Regions from separate parts of the Halomonas sp. MS1 genome, predicted to be linked through region 2. Evidence: predicted binding sites of a transcription regulator. Region 2 holds the regulator's gene; the other holds the start of a gene.
The links. Region 2 encodes sigma-54, which starts transcription at its own class of promoters, with help from an activator protein. Its sites were predicted from a motif close to TGGCACNNNNNTTGCTNT; they were not measured.
Positions count from the first base shown of each region.

Region 1: glnL (nitrogen regulation protein NR(II)) is a predicted target of sigma-54. The motif match lies at 4,087-4,104, and genes of this name have one in related genera.

Region 1 covers NZ_CP098926.1:1,843,996-1,859,788, forward strand. Annotated here, with positions in the region: gene NF683_RS08315 (mechanosensitive ion channel family protein) at 1-550, shown strand, start outside; gene NF683_RS08320 (hypothetical protein) at 632-934, opposite strand; gene NF683_RS08325 (hypothetical protein) at 1,300-1,923, opposite strand; gene glnA (glutamate--ammonia ligase) at 2,395-3,801, shown strand; gene glnL (nitrogen regulation protein NR(II)) at 4,161-5,219, shown strand; gene glnG (nitrogen regulation protein NR(I)) at 5,216-6,646, shown strand; gene NF683_RS08345 (ChaN family lipoprotein) at 6,726-7,574, opposite strand; gene NF683_RS08350 (DUF6435 family protein) at 7,587-7,763, opposite strand; gene NF683_RS08355 (YqiA/YcfP family alpha/beta fold hydrolase) at 7,944-8,456, opposite strand; gene NF683_RS08360 (entericidin A/B family lipoprotein) at 8,462-8,596, opposite strand; gene NF683_RS08365 (phosphatase PAP2 family protein) at 9,539-10,078, opposite strand; gene NF683_RS08370 (glycosyltransferase family 4 protein) at 10,041-11,276, opposite strand; gene NF683_RS08375 (porin) at 11,750-12,751, shown strand; gene NF683_RS08380 (hypothetical protein) at 12,902-13,042, opposite strand; gene NF683_RS08385 (DUF1428 domain-containing protein) at 13,216-13,584, opposite strand; gene NF683_RS08390 (YciI family protein) at 13,581-13,958, opposite strand; gene NF683_RS08395 (YciI family protein) at 13,955-14,800, opposite strand; gene NF683_RS08400 (LysR family transcriptional regulator) at 14,942-15,793, opposite strand, start outside.
Region 2 covers NZ_CP098926.1:4,222,615-4,238,407, forward strand. Annotated here, with positions in the region: gene mlaE (lipid asymmetry maintenance ABC transporter permease subunit MlaE) at 1-368, opposite strand, end outside; gene NF683_RS19605 (ABC transporter ATP-binding protein) at 369-1,190, opposite strand; gene NF683_RS19610 (KpsF/GutQ family sugar-phosphate isomerase) at 1,484-2,470, shown strand; gene NF683_RS19615 (KdsC family phosphatase) at 2,506-3,048, shown strand; gene lptC (LPS export ABC transporter periplasmic protein LptC) at 3,048-3,620, shown strand; gene lptA (lipopolysaccharide transport periplasmic protein LptA) at 3,629-4,132, shown strand; gene lptB (LPS export ABC transporter ATP-binding protein) at 4,199-4,924, shown strand; gene NF683_RS19635 (RNA polymerase factor sigma-54) at 5,030-6,445, shown strand; gene hpf (ribosome hibernation-promoting factor, HPF/YfiA family) at 6,544-6,852, shown strand; gene ptsN (PTS IIA-like nitrogen regulatory protein PtsN) at 6,857-7,327, shown strand; gene rapZ (RNase adapter RapZ) at 7,403-8,317, shown strand; gene NF683_RS19655 (HPr family phosphocarrier protein) at 8,363-8,632, shown strand; gene pmbA (metalloprotease PmbA) at 8,685-10,025, opposite strand; gene yjgA (ribosome biogenesis factor YjgA) at 10,122-10,643, shown strand; partial or broken gene NF683_RS19670 (hypothetical protein) at 10,717-11,336, shown strand; gene NF683_RS19675 (MBG domain-containing protein) at 11,507-15,793, shown strand, end outside.

The sequences.
Region 1 (15,793 bases), 2.3 Mb from region 2:
TGTGTTGGGGGCTGCCACGCTGGCTATTGGCTTGGCGTTGCAGGGCACGCTCAGTGATTTAGCGGCGGGGTTTATGCTGATTGTGTTTCGTCCTTACAAACTGGGTCAGTTTGTGGATATTGGGGGCACATCCGGTACGGTTAAGGATCTTAACCTGTTCGTGACGGAATTAGTGACGCCTGACAACGTGCAAATTATTGTGCCTAATGGGCAGGCTTGGGGGGCTATTATCACTAATTTCTCTCATCACCCGACACGCCGTGTCGATCTTGTGTTCGGGATTGGCTATGACGATGATGCTGATCTGGCCATGGCGATCATCAGCGGCTTGGCGGAGGCTGACAGCCGTATCCATGGTGACCCGGCACCTTGGGTAAAAGTCACTAACCTGGGTGCCAGTAGTGTGGACCTTACCGTGCGGCTTTGGGTCGATGCGGCGGATTATTGGGATGTGAAATTTGATATGACGAAAGCTGTCAAAGAAGCCTTTGATAAGCAAGGTGTTTCAATACCTTACCCACATTCGGTAGAAATTCAGAAAGCGGGGTAAATTTTTCCGTTGATACGGCTTGGTAAGGCGCGCCCTTTAAAGGGCGCGCTTTGCTTTCGTAGTTTGTGATGGCGGTTACTCTTAATCGTCCTCGTCCCAGTGTTCCATCGCGCGTTTGTCATCGGGAAGTCGGACGATGTCGCCTACGTTAAGCTTGTGGTGGGAGTCGTGGTGGTGCCCGTGTCGGTCAAGAATGGCGGCAACGCTGCCGATGCTGACGGCATCTTCATCACGATAGGCTTCTACTTTTACCCGCACAATGCGGCCTAGATAACGGGCGGAGAGCATGGCGCCTGGGTAGGGCGGAGTGTGGTCGGGGTCATTCTTAAAAAACTCTACAACGCTTGCGCTGCCAGGTTCGTCCCATTCGATATGCTGATGCATTGTCAGTGTCCTTTTGTTGAGCGGTATCAGATAGCGTGATGTTTAAGTGTAGTGTGCGTTGGTGTGATAGAGCCAATCACTGCTGAAGCATGGGGATGTCGTGAATCCGCTGCACTCACATTCGCTGGTTGGATAGCTTTGTCTTCAAAAGAACAAGTCTTCAAAAGAACTTGTGTTCAACAGCCGTGGGGGTAATACCTTTCTGTGTGCTGTTTTCACGTTGGTTAGTGCATTAACCGATTCTTGCCGATGGTATTGGCTTATTCGTGTTGAATAGTATGGTTAACACTATGACGGCGGGGGCAGTGCTATTGGGCAAGCATTTGAGCGTTTAACCAACAGGAGATCCTAAGCCATAAGAGACGTTAAGTATCCGTATGCGAGTTGGGAGGTGGCCGGTAGGGTTTGTTACTCCTTGATGGCGAGTCTCGGGTAAGCCCTGATGTTTCTAGGCTGAAGGTTTGTAAACGGGTAGGGCATGCATAAAGGCGCTGTAGTAAATCAGCAAGCGCTGCTTCATCTAGCTCTGGGTCTAAGCCCCCCAACCGTTCTAGCCACGTGCGCCTGATGGCGATGTAGGGAGGAACAGCGACGCCTGCGCCTAAAAAGCACTGGAGTAAGCGTTCGGATAAGCGGGGTGGTTCGCTGCCAATCAAAAGAGCATCCAGCGTGTACGTGTCTAGCTGGGGATAAAGTAAACACCATAGTTTGGCTGTTAGCGCCCGTTGCTGCATTGCAATCAGCAACCAATCAGCTTGGCTGAGATATGCGGCTTGATTGATCCTTGCGCCCAGTGGCTGGGAAGGGGTAACAAGAAAGTGCGCGCGGTAGCGTTGCTCAATGTCCGGCACGCGTGGATCGGCGGTGGCGCTGGTCACGATAATGGGAAGTGTGTGGTCTGCAAAGCCTGTTTGGCGAATAGCGCGCAGGTGACGTGGTAAAAGGGCACCTGTGACTGACGCATCAACAATAAAGCAGACCGTGCCCATGTGAGTGGCTTCCTGTGTTGTGAAACCTGTTTGTTATTAAATCTATCTGTTTGTAATCAATTGTAGGTGTGAGTTTCTTTTGGTATCAAGCTAAAGTTTACAGTGATGAGGAAAATAATAGATGCTTGATATGCACCATGTTGGTGCTTGCGGGTCTCTGGCTGGTCTTTATTGGTGCGTTTTTCTGAGCTAGGTGGCTTTTTAGGGCTAAGTTCGTTCTTTCGCAGAGCATTATGCTACATGAAGAAGCGCAGTATTTTATTTTTTATCTTTTGTAAAACAACTGCTTGTTGTTTTTTTATGCCATATTGGTGCAGAGTTGGCATGTTCCGTGCTTGGTATTAGGCAGCGGCTAGCGGGTCGTAGGCAGATGCCTCTCGGCGTGCTACAACGATAGCCGGTTTGTTTAATAACTCTTTTATCGGTAGCTTACTGTCACAAGCTTAAGCCACGTTCATACCGGAGGACACTATGTCAGCCAAGACTCTCGCGCTAATCGAAGAACATGATGTTAAATGGGTAGATCTGCGTTTCACCGACACGCGCGGTAAAGAGCAGCACGTCACCGTACCGGCACGGGACGTGGATGAAGAGTTTTTCGAAAATGGTCAGATGTTCGATGGTTCCTCTATCGAGGGCTGGAAAGGCATCAACGAATCCGACATGATTCTTCGTCCTGAAGATGGCACTGGTTTCCTCGACCCCTTCACCGAAGACGCTACCCTGATCCTGCGTTGCGATATCATCGAGCCTGCCACTATGCAGGGCTATGACCGTGACCCGCGTTCTATTGCCAAGCGCGCAGAAGCTTACCTGCAGTCCACCGGCCTGGGCGACACCGCCTTCTTTGGCCCTGAGCCTGAGTTCTTCATTTTCGACGAAGTCCATTGGAAATCTGACATTCAGGGTTCCATGTACAAAATCACCTCTGATGAAGGCGCTTGGGCGACCAGTAATCAGGTAGAAGGTGGCAACTTGGGGCACCGCCCGCGCGTTAAAGGCGGCTACTTCCCGGTTCCCCCGGTTGATAGTTTCCATGACATGCGTGGTGCAATGTGTAACACCCTGGAAGCGATTGGCCAGACCGTTGAGGTTCACCACCACGAGGTTGCTAACGCGGGTCAGAACGAAATCGGCGTTAAATTCAACACGTTGGTGAAGAAAGCTGACGAAGTTCAGGAAATGAAATACGTGATCCACAACGTGGCTCACGCTTACGGCAAAACCGCTACGTTCATGCCGAAGCCGCTGGTAGGCGACAACGGGTCTGGTATGCACGTACACCAGTCGTTCTGGAAAGATGGTCAAAACCAGTTCGCGGGTGACGAGTACGCTGGGCTTTCCGAAATGGCGCTTTACTACATTGGCGGTGTGATCAAACACGCCCGTGCTCTGAACGCCTTCACGAACGCGTCTACTAACTCGTACAAGCGTTTGGTGCCAGGCTTTGAAGCGCCGGTTATGTTGGCCTACAGCGCTCGTAACCGTTCTGCCTCTATCCGTATTCCGTATACCGCCAGCCCGAAAGGTAAGCGTGTTGAAACACGTTTCCCTGACCCGACTGCTAACCCTTACCTAGCGTTCGCGGCGCTGCTGATGGCGGGTATCGACGGTATTAAGAATAAGATTCATCCTGGCGATGCCATGGATAAGAACTTGTACGACCTGCCGCCAGAAGAAGGTAAGTCAGTACCGACCGTTGCCAACAGCCTGGACCAAGCGTTGGAAGCACTCGATGCAGACCGCGCGTTCTTGACCGAAGGTGGCGTGTTTACTGATGATATGATCGATGCATACATCGACCTCAAGATGGAAGAAGTGGAGCGCATTCGCATGACCACTCACCCGATTGAGTTCGATATGTACTACAGCTGTTAAGAGCGATTGCTAAGCACAGCAGCTAGTACCACTCCCTCGGGTGTGACTGGCCTAAAACCCCGCTTCGGCGGGGTTTTTTTATACCACTGAATAGTGAGACGAAGAGGTCTGTTTGCAAGGGGAGAGCGCTGTCTGCGGCGCCGCACTGATGCGGTGAGTATTTTTATTGATGATGAGTCATGCGCACTATAATGGTGCAATAAGTGACAGGCTGACCGCTCGGACTGCGCTATAACGGCACGCTACATCCCCGCCCCCTGCTCATTAGCCGTGCAAGTGGTCAATTGGCGCGCTTTTTGCAGTTTCTCTTTCATACGCTCGATAACGCTATTTTTTACAGCGACGCTTCAGGATACGCCATGTACCAGCGCTTACTTGAACACCTCACCACCGCAGTCTTACTGCTAGACGGTGAACTCCGTGTTCGTTGGATGAACCCGGCAGCGGAAGCGTTGCTAGCGGTGAGTTTTAGCCGTGTGCAGGGCATTAGTTTAGACACGCTGTTAGGGGGCGATGAGAGTATTGATGATGTCCTCGCTAAAGCGCGGGATGCCTTTCATCCCTATACCCAACGCGAAGCACGTATTACGCCGCTGAATAGCGAGCCATTAACGGTGGACTACACCGTGACCCCGCTTTCAGCCGATGAACTATTACTCGAAGTAGAGCCCCGTGATCGGCTGATGCAGATTTCCCGGGAAGAAGCGCTGACCACCCGGCAAGAGACCATCAAAGTGTTGGCGCGGGGCTTGGCTCATGAAGTTAAAAATCCCTTAGGCGGGATTCGCGGTGCAGCCCAATTATTGGAGCGCGATCTGGACGATCCTGCACTACGTGAATTCACCCATATTATTGTGGAAGAGGTGGATCGGCTGCGAGATTTGGTCGACTCCATGTTGGGCCCCAATCGCATCGTCAAACATGAGCCGGTCAATATCCATAAGGTGTTAGAGCGGGTGCGAGCACTGCTGATTGCCGAGCATCCGCATGTGGAGATCCGTCGTGATTATGACCCGAGTTTGCCGGATCTTTCTGGCGATGAATCTCAAATGATCCAAGCGGTGTTGAATGTGGCACGTAACGCGGTACAGGCCATGAGTGATGCAGCAACGCCTTCGCCGGAACTTATGCTGCGCACCCGCGCGCGGCGCCAATTTACGCTGGGTGCTGAACGCCATCGTTTAGTCAGTGAAGTGGGGGTTATTGATAATGGCCCTGGCATACCTGAAACGTTACGTGAAACGCTTTTCTATCCCATGGTTTCTGGGCGCGCTGAAGGTAGCGGCCTGGGGCTATCAATTGCTCAATCGATTTTGCACCAACATCAAGGATTGATCGAATGCGACTCACGCCCAGGGCATACCGAATTTCGTTTACTGATTCCATTGGTTGTTAATTTCACCGGAGAAGCGTCATGACTGAGGCGACACAAACCGATGTAGCACGAGTGGTTATTGTCGATGATGACCGCGCCATCCGTTGGGTATTAGAGCGGGCCTTAGCGCAGCCAGACCTGGATGTAGAGTGTATTGAACGCGCCGATACCGCGCTGGAGCGATTGTTAGAAAATCCACCGGATGTGCTGGTGACTGACATTCGTATGCCCGGCATTGATGGGCTGGATTTAATGTCCCGGGTGCGTGATGCACACCCTGACCTGCCGGTGATTGTGATGACCGCGCATTCGGACCTCGACAGTGCCGTGGCGTCTTACCAAGGGGGCGCCTTTGAATACCTGCCGAAACCCTTTGATGTGGACGAAGCGCTGGCGCTGGTGCGCCGTGCGGTCGCTCATGCAAGAGAGCGTCAGCGCCCGGTCAGCGTACCGGAAGGGTTGAGTGCTGAGATTATTGGTGAAGCACCCGCTATGCAGGAAGTGTTTCGCGCCATCGGGCGGCTTTCCCACTCCCACATCACGGTGTTAATTAACGGTGAGTCTGGCACTGGTAAAGAGCGTGTTGCTCAGGCGCTCCATCAACATAGCCCGCGAGCGGGCAAGCCGTTTATTGCGCTGAACATGGCGGCGATTCCCCGGGACTTGATTGAGTCCGAACTATTCGGCCATGAGAAGGGCGCGTTTACAGGGGCAGCGCAACAGCGCCAAGGTCGCTTTGAACAGGCTAACGGCGGAACGCTGTTTCTCGATGAAATTGGTGACATGCCCGCTGAAACGCAAACGCGCTTGCTGCGTGTGTTGGCGGATGGTGAATTCTATCGTGTGGGCGGCCATACGCCTGTAAAAGTCGATGTACGTATTATTGCCGCGACCCATCAGAATCTGGAATCGTTGGTTGACGATGGGCGGTTTCGCGAGGACTTGTTCCACCGCTTAAACGTGATTCGCGTTCATCTGCCGCGCCTTTCCGAACGTCGGGAGGATATTCCGCGTTTAACGCGTCATTTCTTAGCGGAAGCTGCCAAAGAGCTGACCACCGATATCAAGGTGTTAACGCCCGAAGCAGAAGCGCATCTTACCCGTTTGCCGTGGCCGGGTAATGTTCGTCAATTAGAAAATATTTGCCGTTGGCTAACGGTCATGGCTTCCGGCCGCGAAATTCTCATTGAGGACTTGCCTCCAGAACTGCTCTCGGTCAGCGCTTCTGAAGGTAGTGTTTATGGCGATTGGCGTTCCGCGTTCAGGGATTGGGCTGACCACGCTCTGGCAGAAGGCCATACCCATCTGCTGGAAGAAGCCGTGCCGGATTTTGAGCGCATTCTGATTGAAACGGCGCTGAAACATACCGGTGGGCGCAAAGGGGAAGCTGCCGAATTGCTCGGCTGGGGGCGCAATACTCTTACCCGTAAATTGAAAACGCTGCTGCCTGCGCTGGCAGATGATGCCTAACCGACCCTTCTTTTAACAAATAACCTGTTAGCGACCAATCTATTCGCAACCCATCTATTCGCAACCAATCTGTCAGCGGTTACTCCGCCGCTGGCAGTACAAAAACAGCATCTGCTAATGCAGAGTCGGGTGACTCGCAGGTTTCTGTTGACCAGGGCAGTAAGCTGAAGGTGTGATCTATCCCCAGTCCATCAAGTTGGTGGGGCACACCATCTTGGTAAATTACATGGCCTAAACCCATTAAGCCAACGGCCAATTTGCCCTCCAAGGCGGCGTCAGCCAGCTCTTCAGCCATCGCGACATCCCAGCTAAGTTGGGCCTGTAAAAAGCGTTTCAGCATAGCGGGGTCGTCGTCACCCATTGCATGCTGGTCAAATACCTCTTTTAAGCGCCTTTCATAGCCAGCGCTTGGCGGTAACGGTGCAGGTATATGGTGTCGCTGGTCGGCAGGCACGCTGCTGAAGCCGTCACGAGCTAAGCGCTGACGCAGCTCGGGAGTGATGTTTAGGGCGATCAGAGGAATCTGTTGAACACGCGCGAAATGGAGAATGGGTAAGTAAAGATCAGCATCAAACCCCCAGTTCTCCTCCCAGCCGGACTGTTCCAACAGCGCTTCTTCGGATAACAAGCCCGCAACCCAATCATCGAGTGCGGGTTGCGCTTCCCGGGGCAGCATTTCTAACCCGATGACCATATCGTCACGCAGTGCGTAAAGCCCCGCTAGGGTGTGCAACTGCCAGCGGTGGTGGTCAACGTCATCATGCTGCTCGCCCAATAGGACAACCTGGTGCTGTATTGCTTGGGCTAAAACAGCGCTGTTAGCAACGACATGTTGCGATTGCCACCACTGGCCAGGAAGAGGGCAGCTGGCATGGGCCACTAAAGGTAGCCAGCCTAGAGTCATGGCAGCGATGAAATGGTGGCGCATGGGCGTTGTGTCCTAGCGTTCTTCTGCTTTAAGGCGATTGATCTCAGTCAGAATAGCTTCTGCTTCTTCCGTCAATGTGGCGTTAGCTCTCATGTCACCATTGCGCGAAGCTTGCATTGCGGCCTGTAATTTACGCTCGTAATCTTGCTGAAGTTTTTTCTTGGGATCGCGTTTAAATAGACCAAGCATGAGTATTCTCCTGTTGTTTGTACATCATTTGTATAGCTTTGCTTGGCGTATGTCGACTATTTGTTGTAACACTTCGTTAGCAGAAGTACGTTTGCGGTCCATGTTGAGCTAAATAGCGCGGCTTTAAGAGCGTTATTTTCAAAGGCATGGTTTTTAAAGAGATAGTTTTTAAAGACATCGCTATTGAAGACACAGCTCTAAAAACCGCTCGAAATCGGAAAGTATTGTATCGAGACTGTTCTGCAGGCGATGGTCATCGTCAATCATGCGTAGTGAAAGTCGCTGACAGCGGGCATGTTCAATGACTGGGCCTGGCGGTACGACATCATCTCGCCAGCCATGAATGATATGCGTGTGTTGTGCTTGCAGTGTGATTGAGGTTTGCGGGTAATCTGGCAAACCAAGAGCAGGGGCTAATAAAAAACAACCTAACACAGGTTCCTGGGCACTCACCGCTGCACTTAACCATCCGCCGAGACTGGAACCCGCTAAAACACAGTTAGCCAGTGTGTCGTTGCGTTCGTCAATCACGGCAAGTAAATGCGCTAAACGCTCCTGCGGCTCTTTTAAGCCACGGTAGTCCATGACGACGGGTTCGCAGTTCTCAAACTGCTCAGCAACCCCTTTTAGCGCTTGCACCTTCAGGGCACCAGGCCCGCTTTCCAGGCCGTGTGAAAGGTAAATCGTCACCATGGCCATTAGCTACTTGCGGAGCGCTGAATAGCTTCGCCGCCTCGTTCAATATCTTCGCCTGCGCCGCGAATAGTGTTGCAGCCACTTATGAGCAGAAGTGTCACCATCATCAATAAACTGATCGCCATTGCACGCTTCATCGAAGGAATCCTCATCAACTGGGCACTTGTAGAGCGGTTTTAGCTACGCTGTCATTAAAAATAATCGTTGCAGGCAGTTGGTGCCATCAATTTCCCATCGTTTGAGCGCTGGCTGGCCGTGTGATTTTGTCGCATGTGTCAGTTTTAGCCATGAAATAGCGGCGTTTATCTCTTAGCCTGGTATTGCGGTTAGTTTTTAAGATATTGTTTTTGATATGTTTTGTTGTTAAAAATGGCACTTGGCCTATTGTCTGCAATAACCTGACTACAGCCGTAGTGTTGTTACTCTAATTTTTAAGTGGAATTAATCGCCAAAAACGCTTCGCAGCAACGTTAGCCACAATGAGTAAACAAGCGTGAGCAGGCTAATAGGTAATTAGGGAAGGCATGGAGCCATATTAGCAAAAGGATGTGAAAGGACATTTAGCCTGCTCACCCTTATCAGTGTAAGGAAACGCTGATCATCACCGCCAGGGAACAGCATTGATGCAAAATCACCATCTCGTGAAAGCGAGGTGGTTTTTTTGCGTCAATTAATTGTTTTTAACACTTTGATTCTTATGTATATTTAACTTTTCCATATTTTTTGAACAACTTTTGTATCATTAAGCGTGACATTTTGGTCTATCCTCTGGTGTAAACCAAAATGTAGCGGTTAGAAGACGTCAACGTCGCAGCCGCACACTTCCAGGGACAAGCGCTATGGCGATGGTATTGATGTTATGCATGTTTGTGCTGTTTCTAGGGTTTTCGGGAGTCGGTCTTTATATGATGTTCAAGACATCGTTTATGACCACAATAGAGGATCGTGACGATATGCCTCCCGATATGTAGATAATTAAAACAATAGATAGTTAATCGACAATACCAAAAGCCACCTGCGTCCACGTTGGTGGCTTTTTGCTTTTATTGATACGGCGTTGAGCGGCCAACCGCAGAGGGTTATCCCATCCAATAAAGACTCAGTAGCGCAAAGCCATAGCCCATGGCTGCGCCAGCAACGACATCGCTGACATAGTGCAGCCCAAGCCCCACCCGCGAAATGGCAATCAGTAAACTAAGGGGAATCACAATAGGTAGCAACCAGGGGGTATGAGCGGCGACCAACACGCTAAACATCACCGCATGCATGGTGTGACCACTGGGGAAGCTGTATTTGTCTCGGGCAGGTTCGCCACAGTGGACGCCACCGAGGTAGGTGATGAACGGACGTTCGCGACACAGCCGCGTTTTTACCAACTTATAAATAGCGACTGCAAACAGTGCGATGGCGCTGTACTGCATGATTCGCCAAGCACCGTTAGGCTGTAACCAGGGCTGTGCAGCGATTAATAATACCCAGACAGGCCAGTCTCCCAGCTTACTTGCCGTTTGCAGCGTTAGCCGCCAGGGGCGATAAAGCGATAGGTGTGTTACCCGTTGGCAAAGCTGCCATTCAAAGACATCAAGACGATCGAATACGACAAGCGGACGCGGACGCATGGTGAGCCTCCTGGGCGTTTTGTAAATAGCGTAAGAACTGCTCTGCGATTCCCGGCCAGCTTTGCTCTAGCGCGCGTAGGCGGGCGGTTCTACCTAGGCGGGCGTAGTCAGCAGGGTGCTGGCATAACGCGACGGCAGCCTGTTGAAAGGCAAGCGTATCGCCAGGGGGAACGGTGATGCCGTTGTGCCTGCTTTGGATCAGCTCAGCGCTGGCGGCGTGGTGATAGGCCACGACTGCCAGCCCGCTGGCCATGGCTTCAGTCACCACATTTCCCCATGTTTCTGACTGAGAGGGGAAAATAAACATATCGGCACTGGCATAGTGGCGTGCTAGTGCCTGTTTATTCACAAAACCGGTGAAATGAGCATCTGGTAGCGCTTTTTGTAACTGAGCGCGGCCTGGGCCATCGCCAACAATGACGTGTGCCATATCGGGGCGTACGTCACTCATGGCCTGCAGCGTTTCTTGCAGTAACGCGAGGTTTTTTTCTGGAGCTAAGCGGCCCACATACAGCGCAACAGGTTGATGTTCGCTAACCCCCCACTGTTCGCGTAGGGTGTCGTCGCGGTGGGCTGGGGAAAATATATCGCCATCAATGCCGCGTGAGAGTACCTTTACACCGCGGATATCCTGAGCGCGTAGCGCTTCAGCCTGTTGTTGAGTGGGCACAAGGGTAAGGTCGCAGCCGTTATGGAAGTAGCGTAAATATCGCCGCGTGGCGGCAGCTAGCCAGGAAACCCCGTAGTCATGGCAGTAGTGATCGAAATTAGTATGCCAGCCAGCCACTAAAGGTATGTTCAGTTGGCGTGCAGCCTGTCGAGCTGCCCAGCCCAGCGGGCCCTGGGTTGCCAGATAAATAGAATCGGGACGATGCTTCTGCCAGAAACGGCGAAGTTTTGAAGGTCTGGCAAGGCCAATCTGCACAGCGTTATAACCCGGTAGCGCTAACCGCCGAACCTGAAGCTCTTGGGACGGTTCTTGGTAGGGTTCTTGATACTGTTCTTGAGACGGTGCTTGAGAAAGCCCTTGAGAACGCTCTTGAGCAACATTGATGGCGCTGGCAGCCATGCTTGGTTTAGGGCGAATAACATCCACTGTTACCCCCAACCGAGTGAGTTCACGACATAGCCTATTTAAGGTATGCGCAACACCATTTATTTCTGGTGACCATGTTTCGCTAACGATACAGAGTCGCATGGGCGATCCATCCCTTTATCACGTTTTTACTCACTATTTCATTCACTATTTCATTGACTATGCGTAGCGACAGTGACACTGCCAAGACAGCCTGGTGAACATGGGATGACAGGCCACCATTTTTAATGGTGAAGCCGCTAGTGAATGGTGATGTCGTAGCAGATCAAGATGTCGATTAGGTTGCATTTTTATAGTTATCAAAAAAAGCGCTAAAAAATAAAACTTTAAGAAGAATGACATATATCGGTTTTAAGGTAGCTGACGACGAGGTAAACATATCCTCGATTGTGCCTTCGCAATGCGCAATTAAAAGCTCGGTAAGCAGCTTAAACATAATTTTTCGATTTTTATGACGACCCTTTTCTGACGAATCTTGGGTTGAAAAGAAATTGAATTAGAAGACTTCGGTATCTGAATTCTCTTGTAACTAAAAGTGCTGATAACAAGCGCTAACTACTTTAATGGGATCAATCATGTTTAAAAAGGCGACACTTGCTCTAGCTATTAGTGGTTTGTTGGGTGCCTCTGCGGCTCAAGCAGCGGTGGTATATGACCAAGACGGCACGACGCTAGATATCTACGGCCGCATCGCTATGGGGTTTGAAGGCGGTGGTGAAAAAAATGGCGTTGATAATGGCGAAGAGTTCCGTAATTTTGGTTCTCGTTTGCGCTTTACGGCAGGCCATCAAATCAACGCTGACCTGCGCGCGTTTGCACGGGTAGAGTGGCGTTTTACTGGGGATGAGCGCAGCCGCCCGGGCTTTGACGAAGTGCGTAATAGCTACCTTGGTCTCGAGAGTAAGCAGTACGGTACGTTCATGGCGGGTAACTATAACAGTTACTACGATAACTACGTGATGACACCGTTCGATGTTTATGTAGAGCGTGGCTATGAATTTGCCGGCGGTGGTCTTCAGGCGCGTGGCGACTCACTTGGCTATAAAACGCCTGAAATCAACGGTTTTCAGGCTGTTTTCTCAGCAAAACACTTTTCTGAGCGTGGCCTCACTGAAGCGCAGCAGTCTAGCGAAGGTAGCGTTATCGCCACACAAGGTGGCGTCGTTTACGCGACTGGCCCCTTACGTTTAGCACTCGGTTATGTAGAAGATTCCGTGCGTGGCGGTGGCAACGGTGAAACACGTTTTGGTACTACGGCCGAGTACGACATTAATGACGCTTTCTCTGCGCGTTTAGGTTATGAAACCCGTGGTGATAACGATAAGCGAGGAGGCGGTTTCGACACAGTAGGCCTAGGTGGTAGCTTTGCCACCGGCGCTTGGACCTTCTATCTCGATTATTACAACATTGACGTAGACAACGCTGATAAGGATCGCGATGCTTGGGCCGCTGCGGCGCATTACGATGTTTCTAACAATTTTGATGTGTTTGTCGAGCTAAATGATGCTAATAAAGATGCCAATAATAACTTCGAAGATGATCTGTATTATGCAGTAGGTGCTCGCTATCACTTTTAAATGATAAATAGCTTCCTTAGCGTTTAAGTCACTTATTAAGATCGTTTTGCCGATGTGCTAAAAGTACATCGGCTTTTTGCGTTATGCTATCTATGATAATAATTAAGTGGTTTTAGAAAGCGTGCATGAATACGCCTTGGTAAGGCGTGGTTAGTCTAAGAGTTTCTTTGTCGCTGGCGTTTGGCGCTTTTTCTCGCGGCGACGCTGCTTGGCTAATGCGTTGCCGTTAGCCAGTTCCTCTAAGTAGGCGATTTCTTCGTCGCTGAGCGGTTTGCGCGGTTGGTTTGTCATTGATGTCACCACATTGTCAGGCCTTTCTGGCACGCTAACGATGAACGATGACATCAATATGAAAGGAGCCATTAAGATGCGTTTTAGCCGCTATGGGATTGCGCTAGGGGGAGTCACTTACCAAGAGGAAGGGCTTGCGGGCCGTTTCTATTGAGTGAAACGGCCCGGTGTACTCACATCGTCATGATGCTTTCAAAGCCGCCATAAATAAGACGCTGGCCATCAAAGGGCATGGGATTAACGTCCATTTGTAAGCGTGGATCTTCCATGACTTTTGGCATAGCGACATCGCGTACCGCTTTGGAAGGCCACTCTATCCATGAAAAAACAACGCTTTCGTCATCTTTTCGCTTAACCGCCATGGAGAACGAGGTGACCTCGCCTTCGGGAACATCATCTTCCCAGCACTCTACCACTCGCAGTGCGCCGAACTCTTTGAACACTTCTGCGGCGGCGCGGGCGTGCTCAATAAACTCAGATTTATTAGCGGTCGGCACGGCAGCGATGAAGCCATCGACATAGGGTGTGGCGGTAGTGTTCATGCTGTTTTTCCTGCGTTTGCTTTGGGTGGGAGTTCTCGAGCGGGGCGTACTTCAATGCTGCCCAGCCGAGCTGGCGGGATGCGGCTAGCCAACTGCAGTGCCTCATTCAAGTCGCGAGCTTCCAGTAGGTAGAAACCAGCCAGTTGCTCTTTGGTTTCGGCAAAGGGGCCATCGGAGATCAGTGTCTCGCCATCACGCACGCGCACGGTGGTTGCGGTCTCCGTTGGTTGTAACGGCTGCCCGGAAAGGTAGTTGCCGCTGGCGCTCAGGCGCTCGACCCCCGCGATACACTCCTGGTTGAGGTCGTACCACTCCTGTTCGCTCATGGCATTGATGATTTGCTCTTGGTAATACACTAGCGCAACGTACTTCATGGAGCGTCTCCTTCGGTGGCTGAGGGGCAGTTTTCTGACGGAACGTTGACCATCCAGCCGACGCCAAAGCGGTCGGTTACCATGCCGAACCCTGGCGACCAGAAGGTCGCTTCGAACGGCATGACAATCTTTCCACCCTCCGCTAGTTGAGCAAAGGTTCGTGCGGCTTGCTCAATATCCTGATACTCCAATTGAATCTCTACCCCTTGAGGTGGTGTATAGCAGTCAGCCGCCATATCGGCACCCATCAAGCGGCGTCCACGCAGGTTCAGCGAGGCATGGATAACGTGGTCATGAAGGGCAGGCGGTACGTGTTCAGCGGCAGGCGTTTCAGCGTAAGTCAGTAGGCATTCCAACTGGCCACCAGTGACGTCGGCATAAAACTGCATGGCTTCACGGCAAGTGCCGGGAAAGGCAACATGCACGTTCATGGCATCCGGCACACGGGCAAGGTTACGGTGCTGCTCAATGCCGGCACCGGGCTCAAAATCCTCCAGCGAGAAGTAGCGCCGCAGCTCAAGCGTCACGTTGCCATCGGCATCTTGGGCGGGCCACTGCTGAGCCCAATGAATGGCCTCTTCAAGTGTGGGTGCTTCTAGTACGCTGTAGCCGGCAATGCGCTCACTGGGGTGCGAAAAAGGCCCTGGGATAACGGTGGGAGTACCCTTATCGAAGCGGATCAGGCAGCCATCGCTGGTTGGATGTAAGCCATCACCGCCTAAAAATACACCTGCCTCCGTTAAACGCTGGTTATACGCAGCCATGTCGGCAAGCAATTCCTGGGAGGGCATAACGCCATTTTCGGTATTGGTATCGGCACGGCGAATTAGCATGAATTTCATTGAGAGTCTCCTGGATGATCAGAGGGGGTACTCTCACTAGTAGTTTGGGGCGAGCGGAAATCGACATAGGCTAGATATTATTTTTAGTGATCGGACTATTTGGTTGATTTCCTCCTGCCATCGGATGCGGATTAAATGATCTTATTGCGTAGCAACTATCTTCTGACGGCGCGCCGCGACATGATCGAGGAAAGCTCGAAGCTGTGGCGTGACCAGTCGGTTACCCGGGTAGTAAAGGTAGAATCCCGGCTCCCTCGGACACCAGGACCCTAGCACCTCAACGGCATCGCCGGCCGATAGCAAGTCCCACACCTCCGGCTCAAGGAAATAACCAATACCAAGGCCGTCCTTGACCGCACGCAGTCGTGTTGCAACATCGTTAGTACACAGCGGACCGGTCACGGCTACTCGAACGGATCGCCCTTCGCAGCCGAATTCCCACTGGAAGAGATGTCCTCCACTGGGCCAGCGAATATTGATACAGGCATGCTCCTTCAAAGCAGCGGGATGTTCCGGCGTGCCTGCACGAGCCAGATAGACTGGCGATGCCACCGCAATCCAACGTAGTGGATTGCTCATCGGCACTCCTACCATATCTTGTTCCAGGCTCTCCCCGAGTCGCAGCCCGGCATCGCACTCACTAGCCACCACATCTTCCAGACGATCAGAGATGACGATCTCGACTTCAATTCCAGGGTAAGCCTCGGCAAAGCTCGCTAGGTGTGGTGCCAGCGCATAAGCAGCCCCAGTGGATGACGAATTGATCCGCAACCGACCGCCAAGCTCATCCTGTTGCTCCTGTAACTGCGCTTGAGCCGCTGAGATCTCTCTCAGGGCGGGCCAAACCCGCTCATACAACTGTTGCCCCGCCTCAGTTGGTCGTGTGGTGCGGGTAGTCCTGTTCAATAGGCGCTGTCCCAGACGTGCCTCTAGCCTCTGAATCGTCTGGCTGAGTGCTGAAGGCGAAACATTGAGCCATTCCGCCGCTCGCGC
Region 2 (15,793 bases):
GCCGTCAACGCAGAGCCCGCGCGCCCAGCAAACAGTAGCGCAGCAACCACCGGCGCCAACTCTCGAAGAAGCGAAAGAGCAACCATCTGGCCAAGCGCCTGCTCTGCCCCAAAGTCAACCAAAATGGTATACCCCTGTAGCGCAAGCACCATGCCTATAAACAGCCCTGACACCAGCACAATAGCCAGAGACAGTACACCGACAAAGTGCACTTGGCGCAGCCACAGCGACCACCCTTCCCGAGAAGGCACCCCTACAGCCGACTGAGCAAGAAAGACACCTGCGCGCCCTAACGACTCTAAGGCATCACACCCTTTTTGCCCCAGCCGAGCAACATGCGAAATAGCATGTTTAATATTTGATTGCATTTAACGCACCTTCCCTGCGGAGGCTTGGCCTAGAATATCGCGGTAAAGCGTCTCAGCGGGATAGTGAAACGGCACCGGCCCATCTGGCTCACCATGAATAAACTGGCTTACTCGGGGATCTTGGTTCGTATCTAAGGTACTTGGCGTGCCAGAGGCTACCACCTGCCCATCGGCAATGAGGTACAGATAATCCGCAATGCTGAGGGTCTCTTTGATATCGTGCGAAACGATCACTGACGTAAGCGACAGTGCCTGATTCAGCCGCTTAATTAGCTGTACAAGCACCCCCATAGAAATGGGGTCTTGCCCGACAAAAGGCTCATCATAAAGGATTAACTCTGGGTCAAGCGCTACCGCCCGTGCCAATGCCACACGCCTTGCCATCCCCCCCGAAAGCTCAGCAGGCGACAAGTGCCTAGCCCCGCGCAAACCCACTGCCTGTAACTTAAGAAGTACTAGATCGCGTATCATAGGGTCAGGCAAGTCAGTATGCACCCGAAGCGGAAACGCTACGTTTTCAAATACATCAAGATCCGAAAACAGTGCGCCGCTCTGAAATAACATACCCATACGCTTACGCAGCGTAAACAAGGCCTTACGCGATAGGCGATGGACATCTTGACCATCGATTAGCACTCGCCCCCGGTCAGGCGTTAATTGCCCACCAATTAGCTTTAAAAGGGTCGTCTTGCCGGTGCCGCTTGGCCCCATGATGGCCGTTACCTGGCCACGCGAAATCGTCATATTGATGCCGCGAAAAATATCATGATCACCCCGCGAGAAGTACAAATCTTCAATTTCGATGAAGGGAGCATCGGTCATGGGCTGGCTGGCCTTGATGGTCGTCTTGCCGCAGCAGCAATAGTATATGCTGGCTACGCATGAGTTAGTTAAAAACAAATAATTCAAAAAAACAGCTAGTTTAAAAGCACAGACAGTTTAAAAAACAGTGTTTTCGAAATATTATCGAACATCGTAACTGAACGCTACTCACAGTAACAGATGCGCTCATTGCAACCGCACTGAGGAGTAGGATACGCGCCTTACCTACAAACCGCGCCAAGATGTTATTCTTAGCGACCTACTTTTGACCGCTTATGAAAAGAGATGCCCTCATGCGCCAGCCACTATCGACACCTAGCCCACTGCGTGAAAGTGCGCTGCGCACACTGCAAATTGAGCAAGCCGCTATCGGTGGGCTTCAGGCAAAGCTTGATGAGAGTTTTGACCACGCTTGTGAACTTATCCTTGCCTGCCAGGGCCGCGTAGTGGTAACCGGCATGGGTAAGTCCGGCCACATTGCGGGCAAGCTAGCTGCAACGCTGGCAAGCACCGGTACGCCTGCTTTTTTTGTACACCCAGGTGAAGCCAGTCACGGCGATCTCGGTATGATCACCCGCGCAGATGTTGTGCTAGCCCTCTCGAACTCTGGCGAAACCGCAGAGGTCACCGCGCTGCTTCCGCTGTTGAAACGCCTAGGAACCCCCCTTGTCAGCATGACGGGACGCCCGGGGTCCACATTAGCCAAACACGCCGATGCTCACCTTAATAGCGGCGTTGAACGCGAAGCCTGCCCTCTCGACTTAGCGCCGACTAGTTCAACCACTGCGGCACTTGCCTTAGGTGATGCCTTAGCCGTGGCATTATTAGAAGCACGTGGCTTCACCGCGGAAGATTTTGCGCTCTCACACCCAGGTGGAAGCCTCGGCAAACGCCTACTTTTGCGTGTAAAGGATTTAATGCACAACGGATCACGCCTCCCCCAAGTAGCATTAGGCAGCCCGCTACGGGACGCACTGTTGGAAATTACTCGCCAAGGGCTGGGCTTTACCTGCGTCGTCGATAGCGAAGGACGCCTTGCCGGCGTTTATACCGACGGTGACTTACGCCGAACGCTGGATCAGTTTCATGACCTACGTGACGTCCTAGTTGATGATGTGATGACACGCCCTGGAAAACGTATCGGTCCCGATGTGTTAGCAGCTGAAGCGGTACGCATCATGGAAGACAGTCGAATCACCGCACTGGCGGTCGTGGATGATCAGCAGCGCCCCATTGGCGCGCTGCATATGCATGACTTACTTGCTAGCGGTGTCATTTAATCATTCCTTTCAGACATTAATAATACGGAGGCTTCATGGCCCTACCTGACGCTCTACAAGACCGGATTCGTCGCGTAAAATTGCTTGCCATTGACGTTGACGGCGTACTTACCGATGGCCGCCTCTATTTCCAAGCTGACGGTATCGAAATCAAAGCGTTTCATACCCAAGATGGCCACGGCCTCAAACTTTTGAAGCGCGTCGGAATCCATGTTGCCTTAATTACTGGGCGTGATTCTCCCATGGTCAGCCAACGTGCTGCGTCGTTAGGCATTACCCATGTGTATCAAGGGTGCGAGGATAAACTCACTACGCTACGCGCGCTTTGCCAACGCCTAGATATTACGCTTGAGCAGGTTGCTTATTGTGGTGACGACCTACCCGACCTTGCTCCAATGAAACGTTCTGGCGTAGGCATCACCGTCCCTAATGCTCCTGATTATATGCATACCCACGCTGACTGGATCACCGACCGGCTTGGTGGCCACGGCGCTGTGCGTGAAATCTGCGACACTTTATTGATGTCTCAAGGCCATTGGGATGCTGTTTTAGATACGTACCTGCACGGCCAATCGTAATGCGCTTTTGGGTTAAAAAACGCATTTGGATAACCATCATGGTGCTTGCCTTAGGTGGCATACTGGTATGGTTGGATCCACGCGGCCCTCAAGACCAATCAATCGACGCTGAGGCTCGCGCTCAAGAGCCCGGCCATGTATTAGAGAATGCAGAAATCACTCTGTTTGGTGACACCGGTGCCATCCAGCAGTCGCTGACGACGCCGCGCTTAGTCCATACCCCTCAAACGGCGATGACAGATGTCTTCTCCCCCAGGGCAACACTATTCGATAGCGAAGAGCGTCAATGGCTAGCGACGGCGAAGACCGGCACCCTAAATACTGACACGCAGGTGCTCACGCTAGCTGGCTCAGCCCAATTACTTGCACCCGACGAGGGCTGGCAGCTGAATACAGAGTTATTACATTATGATGGCACCACCCGTCATGCTTGGAGCGATGCCGAAACCATACTTCAGCAACCGCCCCAGCGCATTGGCGCTTCACGCATGGATGTATGGCTGGATGATAGCCAGATCCGCTTAACCAATAACGTGCGCGGCGTTCACCCGCCTGCCACTCGTTCTCAGTAGGAGTCGCGATGAACGCTCTTATTCGCACGGCACTCTTCGTCATTGCACTACCCATTTCAGCGGCAGCGCTACCGGTCATGGCACAAAGCCAAGCCCCCGTAGAAGTAGAGGCTGACCGTTTAGATCTCGATCAACGCGCAGGCACTGCTGTGTATTCAGGCAACGTCGATATTCGGCAGGGCAATATGCAACTGCGCGGAGATCGCGTTGAGATTCAGCGCAACGATGCTGGCGAGCTATCGCGCGCCGTTGCAACCGGTGGACGAGCCTATATACGCAACCAGCTCGAAGACCAAGCTAGCCCAATGGAAGGCTGGGCAAAGCGCATTATTTATCATGTTGCCGAGCGTCGGGTAGAGCTCATTGACCAAGCGGAACTGACCCAGCAAGCAGATCGCTTTGAAGGTGGACGCTTAGAGTATTTTATCGACCAAGGTGTGGTTCAGGCGCGTTCTGATGTTAGTGGTAGTGAACCACAACGTATCCGCATGACTCTTCAGCCGGAACAATAGGAGTGTCCAGTGGCGACAAATAACGCAGAGCCTGCACCTCAAACCACAGCCTCAGAATCAGCGCCGATAAAAACCCTTTATGCTCGCCACCTAGCCAAAAGCTATAAACGCCGCCGTGTCGTTAAAGATATTAACCTAGAGATATCTCAAGGCAGCGTGGTAGGGCTGCTAGGCCCCAATGGCGCTGGCAAAACGACATCGTTTTATATGATTGTCGGCTTGGTAAAGTCTGATGCGGGAAAGGTTGGCATTGACGAGCTTGATTTAACCCATGCCCCCATGCACGAACGTGCAATGGCAGGTATTGGCTACTTGCCTCAGGAAGCCTCTATTTTTCGCAAACTTTCTGTCGCCGACAACATAATGGCAATCTTGGAAACTCGTAAAGAACTCGATCGTAACGCCCGGGAGCAGCGCCTTGAGTCGCTACTCGAAGATTTCCACATCACGCACATTCGTGACAACTTCGGCATGAGTCTTTCGGGCGGAGAGCGTAGACGTGTTGAGATCGCACGCTCCCTCGCGACAGAGCCTGCCTTTATTCTGCTTGATGAGCCATTTGCCGGCGTTGACCCGATCTCAGTGGGTGATATTAAAACGATCATTCGAGCCCTCAAAAAACGCCATATCGGCGTGCTGATCACTGATCATAACGTCAGGGAAACACTAGATATTTGCGATATTGCCTACATTGTAGGTGACGGTCATATCATCGCCAGTGGCCCCCCTCAGGAAATTCTCAACAACCAGCGGGTAAGAGACGTTTATTTGGGGGCTGATTTCCGCCTGTAAACAGCCACCTGCAGAAAAAATAGTAGTGGTGGCATAGTTATTGCACTTGCACCAAGCCATAACTCGCACTAGGGTGGAGCTTTCTGATTAACGAGTGGTTCTCAGATGGTCATGAAAGCTTCTCTTCAATTGCGTATCGGTACACAGCTGACCATGACACCTCAGCTGCAGCAGGCCATCGCCCTGTTACAGCTATCAACGCTGGACCTCCGTCAAGAAATTCAGCAAGCACTTGATGCCAATCCAATGCTTGAGCAGGAAGATGAGTTCGGCGAACAGGCCGTTAGTGAACCCCAGGAAGCTGAATGGTCCGAAAGCATTCCTAATGAACTCTCTACTGACAGTGACTGGTCAGACACTTATCAAGACCTAGGCAGCCATGGCACCAGCAGCGAGGGGCCTGACTTTGAGCGTCAAGCCGCGGGTCAAAGTTTGCATGGCCACTTACTTTGGCAACTCGCCATGACAGATTTTTCACCACGCGACCATGCCATTGCTGAAAGCCTCATCGATGCACTGGATGCCAACGGCTACCTAACCCAGCCTCTCAATGACATTCGCGAAGGACTTAAAGCCCAAGGGCATGAAGGCCTTAGCCAGCGTGAAGTTGAAACAACCTTGCTGCGCCTTCAACAGTTTGAGCCCACCGGTGTATTTGCGCGCGACCTGCGGGAGTGCTTAATGCTGCAGCTCGCCTCACTACCCGAAGATACACCGCTGCTGATGCCTGCCAAGCGGCTAGTGCGTCAATTTCTTGAAGCGCTCGGTAAGGATGATGTGCGTTTGCTAAAGCGGCGGTTAAGCCTGGATGATGAGCAGCTTGATGACGTCATTCGCTTGATCCGCAGCCTTGATCCTCGCCCAGGAAGTGCCTTTGGCGACACAGATGACAGCTATGTAACGCCAGATTTAGTCGTCCGCCATGACCACGAAGGATGGCACCTGGAGCTAAACCCAGAGGCACTGCCGCGCTTGCGCATTCAACCTGACTACGCAAGCCTCATCAAACGGGCTGACAAGAGCCAAGATAACCAGTTTTTAAAAGAGCATCTCCAGGAAGCGCGCTGGCTCATCAAGAGCCTTTCAAGTCGAAATGATACGCTACTGCGGGTGGGCCGAGAAATCATAGCGCGCCAAATAGGCTTTCTGGAACACGGTGAAGAAGCCATGAAACCGCTGATTTTAGCCGACATCGCAGACGCCGTTGAAATGCATGAATCTACTATTTCCAGGGTCACCACCCAGAAATATATCCATACCCCGCGCGGTGTGTTCGAACTCAAATACTTCTTTTCCAGCCAAGTAAGTGGCCAGGACGGCGGCGACAGTCATTCCAGCACCGCCATCCGGGCTCGAATCAAAAAACTGGTGCAAGATGAACCGCCCGGCAAACCGCTCTCAGACAGCCGCCTCGTGGCGCTATTGGAAGAGGGTGGCATTAATGTAGCAAGGCGAACGGTGGCCAAATATCGCGAGTCGATGGGCATTCCCTCTTCAAGCGAGCGCCGCCGTTTACGCTAATAAAACAGTGCTAACGAGACAAAGTCTGTCTAGGGGCTTTGCAATAGCGCAAAAAGGGTTACAATCGAAGAACAGTCCGATGGATAAGGAGCACGTCAATGCAAGTAAATATCACTGGTCATCACGTAGATCTGACTGACGCCTTGCGTGACTATGTAAATGAGAAGCTGGAACGCGTTGAGCGCCATTATGACAACATCACCACCGTACAAGTAACCTTATCTGTTGAAAAGGAGCGTCAGCAAGCTGCCTGCACCCTGCATGCTGCAGGAGCCGATCTACACGCAGAAGCATTAGACAATGATATGTATGCTGCGATTGATGCACTAGCGGACAAAATTGACCGTCAACTCGTTAAACACAAGGAAAAAGCACAAGCTCGCGCCCAAGGCGCTGGCGTGCGTTAACTCAATGACGTTGGAAACCATACTTCCCCCGGAGCGCGTGCTGTATGACGTCCCCGGGGGCAGCAAAAAAAGGGTGCTGGAATTTTTCAGCACCTTTATTGCGCAAAACACGCCAAGCCTAGATAGCCAAGAAGTCTTCAGCCGCCTGATTGGTCGTGAGCGTTTGGGTAGCACTGGAATAGGCAACGGCGTTGCCATTCCTCACGCCCGTAGCCCTCACTGCAGCTCGCCTATCGCTGGTTTTTTAAAGTTAGCCGAGCCTGTAGATTTCGATGCTATTGATGGCGATCCCGTCGACCTTGTTTTCGTACTTTTAGTACCCGAAGAGGCGGACGACACGCACTTAGCCTTATTAGGGCAAGTGGCGTCTATCATGAACAGCGTTGACACACGTCAGCAGCTTCGTAGAGCGGCTAGCCAACGTGAGCTATTGGACCTTATAACAGCAAAAATTCGTGAACAGCCTGTTAGCTAAAGGGTCCACCGCTAGACACTGCCTACTAAGTCCAACGTTTACCTCCATTTTTATTGGCATGCCAAGAGAAACTCTATGCAATTGGTGATCATTAGCGGCCGTTCAGGGTCCGGTAAATCTATCGCCTTACAAGCGTTAGAAGATCTTGGCTATTGTGCCATCGATAACCTGCCCGCCATGCTACTCAGCTCCCTGGTGGATGAGCTTCGTGAGCAAGGGGCACGCCCCCAACTAGCGGTAAGTATCGATGCGCGCAATTTACCTGCTGCATTAAAGCAACTGCCAAAAATGCTTGAATCTTTGCGCCAGAAAAGCATTCACTTCCAGGTTATCTATCTAACCACCGATGCGCGAATTCTTCTTGAGCGATACTCAGCCACGCGTCGTCGCCACCCTCTTACGCGTGATAGTGACATGACGCTTGAAGAGGCCATCAATAAAGAAGAAGAAACCCTGCTCGACATCCGTGATCTGGCTGACCTGATGATCGACACATCGCGTCTGTCGGTTCATGACCTGCGCCGCCGGATAACGGATCAGGTTGCCCAACAGCGTGAAGATAGATTAACGCTGACACTAGAGTCATTTGGCTATAAACGGGGCGTCCCACTTGACGCAGATCTCGTCTTTGACGTGCGCTGCCTACCAAATCCGTACTGGGATCCTACACTGCGCCAATACACTGGCCGTGATGCCAATATCATCCACTTTCTGAAGGGATATCCTGTCGTAGAAGAAATGCGCAATGATATCCAGACATGGCTGGAAAAGTGGCTACCCGCTTACCAAAATAGCCAACGCAGTTATATGACGATTGCGATTGGCTGTACCGGCGGGCAGCACCGCTCTGTCTTCATGGTGGAACAACTGGCGCAAATGCTGGTAAAACAAGCGGGAGAGGTTCAACTCCGTCATCGTGAGCTAGGCCTGCAGTACACCCTCAGTGAGCAGCAGCCCTCCACATCCGCGCCTTCAACAGACGCGCAATAAGCAACGCCTTTTCTTCACGACCCCACTCGGCTAAAAGGAACCAGAGTGCCAGAAAGAACCTTAACACTCACTAATCAGCGCGGCCTTCATGCTCGCGCAGCGACAAAACTCGTCAAGTGTGGCCAACAATTTTCTGCCAACATTCACGTTTACAAACAACAACAAATGGCAGACGCGGCCAACATTATGTCGTTATTGATGCTGGCCGCCCCTTGTGGCACTGAACTTAGAGTTCATGCGGAAGGCGACGACGCCGAACAAGCGCTAGAGGCGATTGAAGCGCTGTTCGACGCACGTTTTGACGAAGAGCACTAACATCAGCAAAACAGCGTCAGCCAACGTGCTAACTGAGCTGTTAGCTCAGTTGTTAGTTACCAGCGACGGTCATTGCATCAATTAGCCAGCTACCCGTGTGAATACTGCCACGGGTATCGATGTCATCACCGACGGCGACCAAGCCAGCAAACATGCTATTCAAATTACTGGCAATAGTGAATTCTTCGATAGGGTGCTGTATTTCGCCATTTTCTACCCAGAAGCCTGCCGCGCCTCGCGAATAGTCGCCAGTCACGCCGTTAACCCCCTGCCCCATTAGCTCAGTCACCCAAATGCCACGCCCCATCTGCTTCAGCAAATCATCTCGGGGCGTCAGCGGCGCTAACAAACGTAAATTGCGTGCCCCACCTGCATTACCTGTCGATTGCATGCCTAAACGCCGCGCACTGTAAGCAGACAGCATATAGCTGGCCACACTACCCTGATCAATAAAGCGATTGTTGCGAGTCTGAACGCCTTCAGCATCAAACGGCGAGCTAGCCGTCGCCCCCACCTCCATAGGCCGTTCTTCCAAACCAAACCAGCTCGGGAATAGCGGGCTACCTAAACGATCACATAAGAAAGAGGATTCGCGATAAAGCGCCCCACCTGCCAACGCCCCCATCAAGTGACCTACCAAGCCGCTGGAAAGTGATGGGTCGAACAGCACTGGGAAGGTGCCTGTTGGCGGCCGTTGAGCGCCTAACCGACGTAGCGTGCGTAATGCCGCTTCGCGGCCAACCTCCGCAGGATCTCGAAGCATGGCAGGATTACGAGCCGAGGTATAATCGTAATCGCGCTGCATGCCCTTCTCATCCTGTGCAATCAGCATACAGGAAAGTGAATGGCTGCTGCCTTTCTGGGTGCCGAGGAAACCGTGGCTGTTCGCGTAAACTCGCACTCCCTCACCACTGGATAGCGAAGCGCCTTCCGACTGATGAATTCCCGCTACATCACGCCCCGCTTGCTCACATGCCAGCGCCAAATCGATTGCTTCATCGGTCGTCAACGCCCAGGGATAATGCACTTTAAGGTCAGGTAGGTCAGTTGCCATTAGCGACGCATCTGCTAACCCTGCGGCAGGATCCTCACCCGTATAACGGGCAATTGCCAGGGCTTTCTCTACCGTGGCTTTAATTGACGCGCTGCTGGCATCGGTAGACGAGGCGCTGCCCTTGCGCTGCCCAACATATAGCGTAATGGCAATCCCTTGATCACGTGAAAGCTCAACAGTTTCAACTTCACCAAGACGCACGCTTATCCCAAGACCTTGATCTACACTAGCGCCTACCTCAGCAGCATCTGCGCCTAATTTTTTTGCCAGCGCAAGCGCCTCTTCAGCACGCTGGGTTAACAGTACCTGCTGGGCCGCTGCATCAAATGCTTGTGCCATTTTGGCCTCCTTTTCGCCTGAATCGCATTGGCGGATCAATGTTGTGGTCGCAGCCTGATATAATGCTGCAAACGAAACTAATTAGTGAGTTCTAGTATGCCTAAGCAACGCCCCGAGCCCTTCGATATTGATGAACAAGAAGAGCGCCCCAGTAAATCTCAGCTCAAGCGGGAAATGCATGCCCTTCAGGCGCTTGGCGAAACGCTTATCGCGATGAAACCTGCCGAGCGCGCAAAATTTCCGCTCTCTGACGACATGTTACGCGCCATAGAAGAAACCTCGCGCATCCGCTCCCATGAAGGCCGCCGTCGCCATATGCAATATGTGGGCAAGCTTATCCGCAAAGAGGACCTTACTGCCATACAGGGTGTCTTCGACGCTATCGAGCAGGAAAAAGAGCAGCGCGATCATGCCTTTCACCGGCTAGAAAAATGGCGCGATCGGTTGGTCGAAGAAGGTGACAGCGCTGTCGATCTATTTATGGCGGAATACCCTAACGCTGATCGCCAGGCAATACGACAACTGGTACGCAATGCGCGTAAAGAGCGTGAGCAAAGTAAACCACCGACCAGCTCGCGCAAGCTGTTCAAGCACTTACGCGATACGCTGGCACTCTAACCCCTGCATGTCTCAATGACTGGTTCATAATAAACGTTTTAAGTTATTCATTAACACTGTTTTAGGACTTACCATGCCCTGCCAAAGCACACCCCGTTATCCTAAGCACTTAACTGGCGAAGGCCCGCATAACCCCCTCCCAGGTATCAAAGTATTAGAACGCCGCATTGGCAAGGACCCCCCCCCATCGGCTGGGCTCTAATGAAGGCCTGGATATGCCCGACCGCGCACTGCGCGAACACTTTGGCGATGCCCTGGCCGAACACGTTTACTGCTACGGCGATGCCGAAGCGCTGGGTATGCGCCAACACTTGAGTGCTCAGCAAGGTATTGCGCTGGAAACTCTGTTAGTAGATGCCGGTGCTGACGGCTTGATTGCCCTGGCTCTGCGCACTACCTACGAACAGGGAGAAACCGTCGCCAGCACCGCAGACACCTACTCCACCTTAGGATATTTTGCCAAAGGCCAGGGGTGCCGACGTACTCCCCAACGCCACCAACTTCATCGGCATTCGCCTACCCAGCGCTGACATTGCCGCGACGGTGCATCAGCAACTGTTGGCGGAACGCGCTTTGGTGGCACGGCTGGCGTACCCAGAACTTGCCAACGTGATACGCATTACCGCCGTGGCGGATGCTTTGGTGCCTGGGCGCTTGGCAATTCTTGAACAGGCAATCGCCACACCGACTTAATTCAGGTTTTAACCTCAATATACCTAATTACAGGGATAGCGATAGACGGGAGTACCTGCTTAAATTCTGCCTACATGGGTGCGGAGTTTATAAGTACCTCTCATCACCGTTATCCCTGTTCTTCATACACAGCGATGATGAACCACGGGAGTCACCAGGAAGCCGTGTTTATGAATCGTTGTTACCGTATCGCCTGGAACCATCGCAAGGGTGTTTGGCAAGCCATTTCGGAGGTAGGAACATCTATCAAAGCACGGGGTAGCACTTGCCGTTTGGCCATTGGCGCAATACCGGCAGCGGCAACCCTGGGGCTTTCGTTCATCGCTTCCAATGCGTACGCCGAGCTACCCAGTGGCGGTACAGTGGTGGCCGGTGATGCGGCCTTTAGCCCGCATGGCAACACGCTTACCATTGACCAAACCAGCCAGCATACGGCGATCAACTGGGAGCGTTTTTCCATTGGTGAGCACAACCGCGTTCACTTTAACCAGCCCAATGCGGATGCCGCCGTCCTAAACCGGGTAACCGGTAGCGAAGTATCCACTGTCCGCGGTGCGCTAGAGGCTAATGGCCGGGTCTTTTTGGTCAACCCCAACGGCATACACTTCTCTTCAACGGCACGCGTGGATGTGGGGGCACTGGTCGCCTCCACGCTGGACATCTCCACCGAAGACTTCATGGCTGGCAACTACACCTTCGAAGGTAGCAGCGGCAACGCGGTCATCAACGCCGGGAATATCACCAGCGCTGCCGGGGGCCATGTGGCGATGATCGCCGCCGAGATCATCAACACGGGCAGCATCGCAACGCCCCAGGGCAGCACCCTGATGGGCGCGGGTAGCCGTGTCACCCTCGACCTGGGCGGCCCGGTCAAGATTGAAGTGGAAGAAGCGCGCCTGGCCACCCACATAGAACAGGGCGGTGCGATTCACGCCGACGGCGGCCTGGTTTACCTCACTGCCAAAGCGGCCAACGACCTCACCGCCAGCGTGATCAACCACACCGGCATTACCCAGGCCCGCACCCTGGCCACCGGCGAGAATGGTCAAATTATGCTGATGGGCGATATGACCAGTGGCCGTGTCGAAGTAGCAGGCACCCTGGATGCCTCGGCACCGAATGGCGGCAACGGCGGCTTTATCGAAACCTCGGCGGCCAGGGTTAGCTTCACCGATGAGGTACAAGTGACGACCCACGCCGCCCACGGCGACACCGGCGAATGGCTGATCGACCCCACCGACTTCTACATCAATACCGGTAGTGACTCGAAAACCGACAGTGGCATTGGCGCGGACACCCTCAGTGCCAATCTGGCCAACACTGACGTTACCCTGCAAACCGTGGCCACCGGCAGCGATAACGGGGACATCTATGTAGACGCCGCCGTTAGCTGGAATACCGCCACCACCCTCACCCTGAAGGCCCACAACGACATTAACATCAACCAGTCCATTACCGCGCAAAACGGTACATTGGTATTGGATGCCGCTAAAGATATCACCAGCACCGGTGCTATCGACGTTGATGTCTTTGACCTGGCCAGCGGCCACTGGCAACAAAACAGCGCCAACCTGCCCACCTTCACCGCCAACGACTTCCGCCTTAAGGAAGCCACCGCCAGTTTCCTACGCGTGCAAGGGGGCAGCGGCAACGGTGCCGACCCTTATCAGCTCACTGACATCTACGGCTTACAGGGCATGGCATCCCTCACCCTGCTAAGCGATGACTTCATACTGACGGGCAACATCGACGCCAGTGGCACCGTTGGCTGGAACGCTGGGGCAGGCTTCTTCCCCATTGGCTATTCCGGCCCCCCCTTCAGCGGCCCCCCCTTCACTGGCAGCCTCGATGGCCAGAGCCTGGTGATTAACGGCCTGACCATCAACCGGCCCGGGGAACATAGCGTTGGCCTCTTCGGCGCCACCAGAGCACCCGCCAGCCTGACCGGTATCGGTTTGGTCGCGGCGGATATCACGGGGGGGCACTACACCGGCAGTCTGGTGGGATTCAACCAAAGCTCTATCAGCCAGAGCTATGCCACTGGCAACGTCACTGGCACCTCCTTTATCGGCGGCTTGGTAGGAGTCAACAATAGCTCTATCAGCCAGAGCTATGCCACTGGTAACGTCACTGGCGATAACTATTATGTCGGCGGCCTGGTGGGAGTCAACAATAGCTCTATCAGCCAGAGCTATGCCACTGGCGACGTCACTGGCTTCACCTATGTCGGCGGCTTGGTGGGAGTCAACAATAGCTCTAATAGCTCTAATAGCCAAAGCTATGCCACCGGCGACGTCACTGGCGCTTACTATGTCGGCGGCTTGGTGGGACTCAACCATAGCTCTATCAGCCAGAGCTATGCCACTGGCGATGTGAGCGGCACTAACATTATCGGCGGTCTGGTGGGAGTTCATAGGGGCACCATTAACAACAGCTTCTGGAACAGCGACGCGGCGGGAGGCAGCGCCGGTATAGGAGACGGTAATAGTGGCACGGTGACCAACACCAGCGGCAAAACTCACGCCGAGCTTCAAGAGCTGGCAACCTTTGCCAGTTGGGGCGCGGACATCGACGCCGAAGGCGGCACCGGTAGCGTCTGGCGCCTTTACGAAGGCCATACCACCCCGCTGCTGCGCACCTTTCTTACGCCGCTGGACGTGCGGCCAGAGTATGATGGCAGTGGTACGCACCAGAGTAATATTGCCGCCGTGAACACGGAAGCCTGGAATACCGCAGACACCCACCATGTGTTTGGTACCGGCACCTTGAGTACGGGCAGCACCTTGACCCTCACCGGCAGTGACAATACCGGGGAATACCTGGCGACCTCCGATGCCTTCAGCGATGTCTACTCCGACCAGCAAGGCTACGACCTGATCACCACCCGCGTGATCAACGACAGCAATGTGACCACCACCGGCGACATCGCCCTGACCCACGGTGTCAGCTGGGACAACGGCACCCTGCGCATCGACACCAGCGGCACGATTACCGCAGACGACATCAATGGTGGTGCCGACAGCGTGTTTGACCTGGCCAGTGGCCATTGGGTGCAGAACAGCACCAATCTGCCCACCTTCACCGCCAACGACTTCCGCCTTAAGGAAGCCACCGCCAGTTTCCTACGCGTGCAGGGGGGCAGCGGCAACGGTGCCGACCCTTATCAGCTCACTGACATCTACGGCTTACAGGGCATGGCATCCCTCACCCTGCTGGGACAGCACTCTGCACTCACCAACGACATCGACGCCAGTGGCACCGCCCACTGGAACAACGTAGGCACAGCAAGCGAAGGCTTCAACCCCATTGGCGATTTCAGTAACCAATTCACCGGCAGCCTCGATGGCCAGGGCCTGGTGATTAACGGCCTGACCATCAACCGGCCCAGGGAACATAACGTTGGCCTCTTCGGCATCACCAGTGCACCCGCCAGCCTGACTGGTATCGGTTTGGTCGCGGCGGATATCACGGGGAGGGACATCACCGGTAGCCTAGTAGGAGATAACCGTGGCTCTATCAGCCAAAGCTATGCCACTGGCAACGTAACTGGCGTCACCTATATCGGCGGCCTAGTGGGAGTCAACAGAAGTGGCTCTATCAGCCAAAGCTATGCCACTGGCGACGTGAGCGGTAATGCAGCTGTAGGCGGCCTAGTGGGAATCAACGACAATGGCTCTATCAGCCAAAGTTATGCCACTGGCGACGTGAGCGGTAATGCAGCTGTAGGCGGCCTAGTGGGAATCAACGACAATGGCTCTATCAGCCAAAGTTATGCCACTGGCGACGTCACTGGCGTCAACTATGTCGGCGGCTTGGTGGGAATGAACGATGACTCTATCAGCCAGAGCTATGCCACTGGCAACGTCACTGGCACTTACTATGTCGGCGGCTTGGTGGGAGTCAACGATGACTCTATCAGCCAGAGCTATGCCACCGGCGACGTTACTGGCACTGCCAGTGTCGGCGGTTTGGTGGGAGAGAACTGGAGCACCATTATCAACAGCTTCTGGAACAGCGACGCGGCTGGTGCGGGTGCGGGGATCGGCAAAACTCACGCCGAACTGCAAGAGCTGGCAACCTTTGCCAGTTGGGGCGCGGATATCGACGCTGAAGGCGGCACCGGTAGCGTCTGGCGCCTTTACGAAGGCCATACCACCCCGCTGCTGCGCACCTTTCTGACCACGCTTGATGTGAACGCAGATGACGCCACGGTGACCTACAATGGCGCCACCCAGACCGGCCCCGGCACCTGGTACGCAGACGCTCCCCACGATGCCAGCTTGATACTCGGCACGGGTATCGTCTCCGGCAGCGGTACCGATGCAGGGGGTTATGCAGTGGCGCTGGAAGGGCTGTACTCCTCCCAACAAGGTTACGACCTAATTCTGAATGATGGCACCCTGACCATCGACAAGGCTAGCGCCACCGTTACCGCCAATAGCGACACGACCACCTAC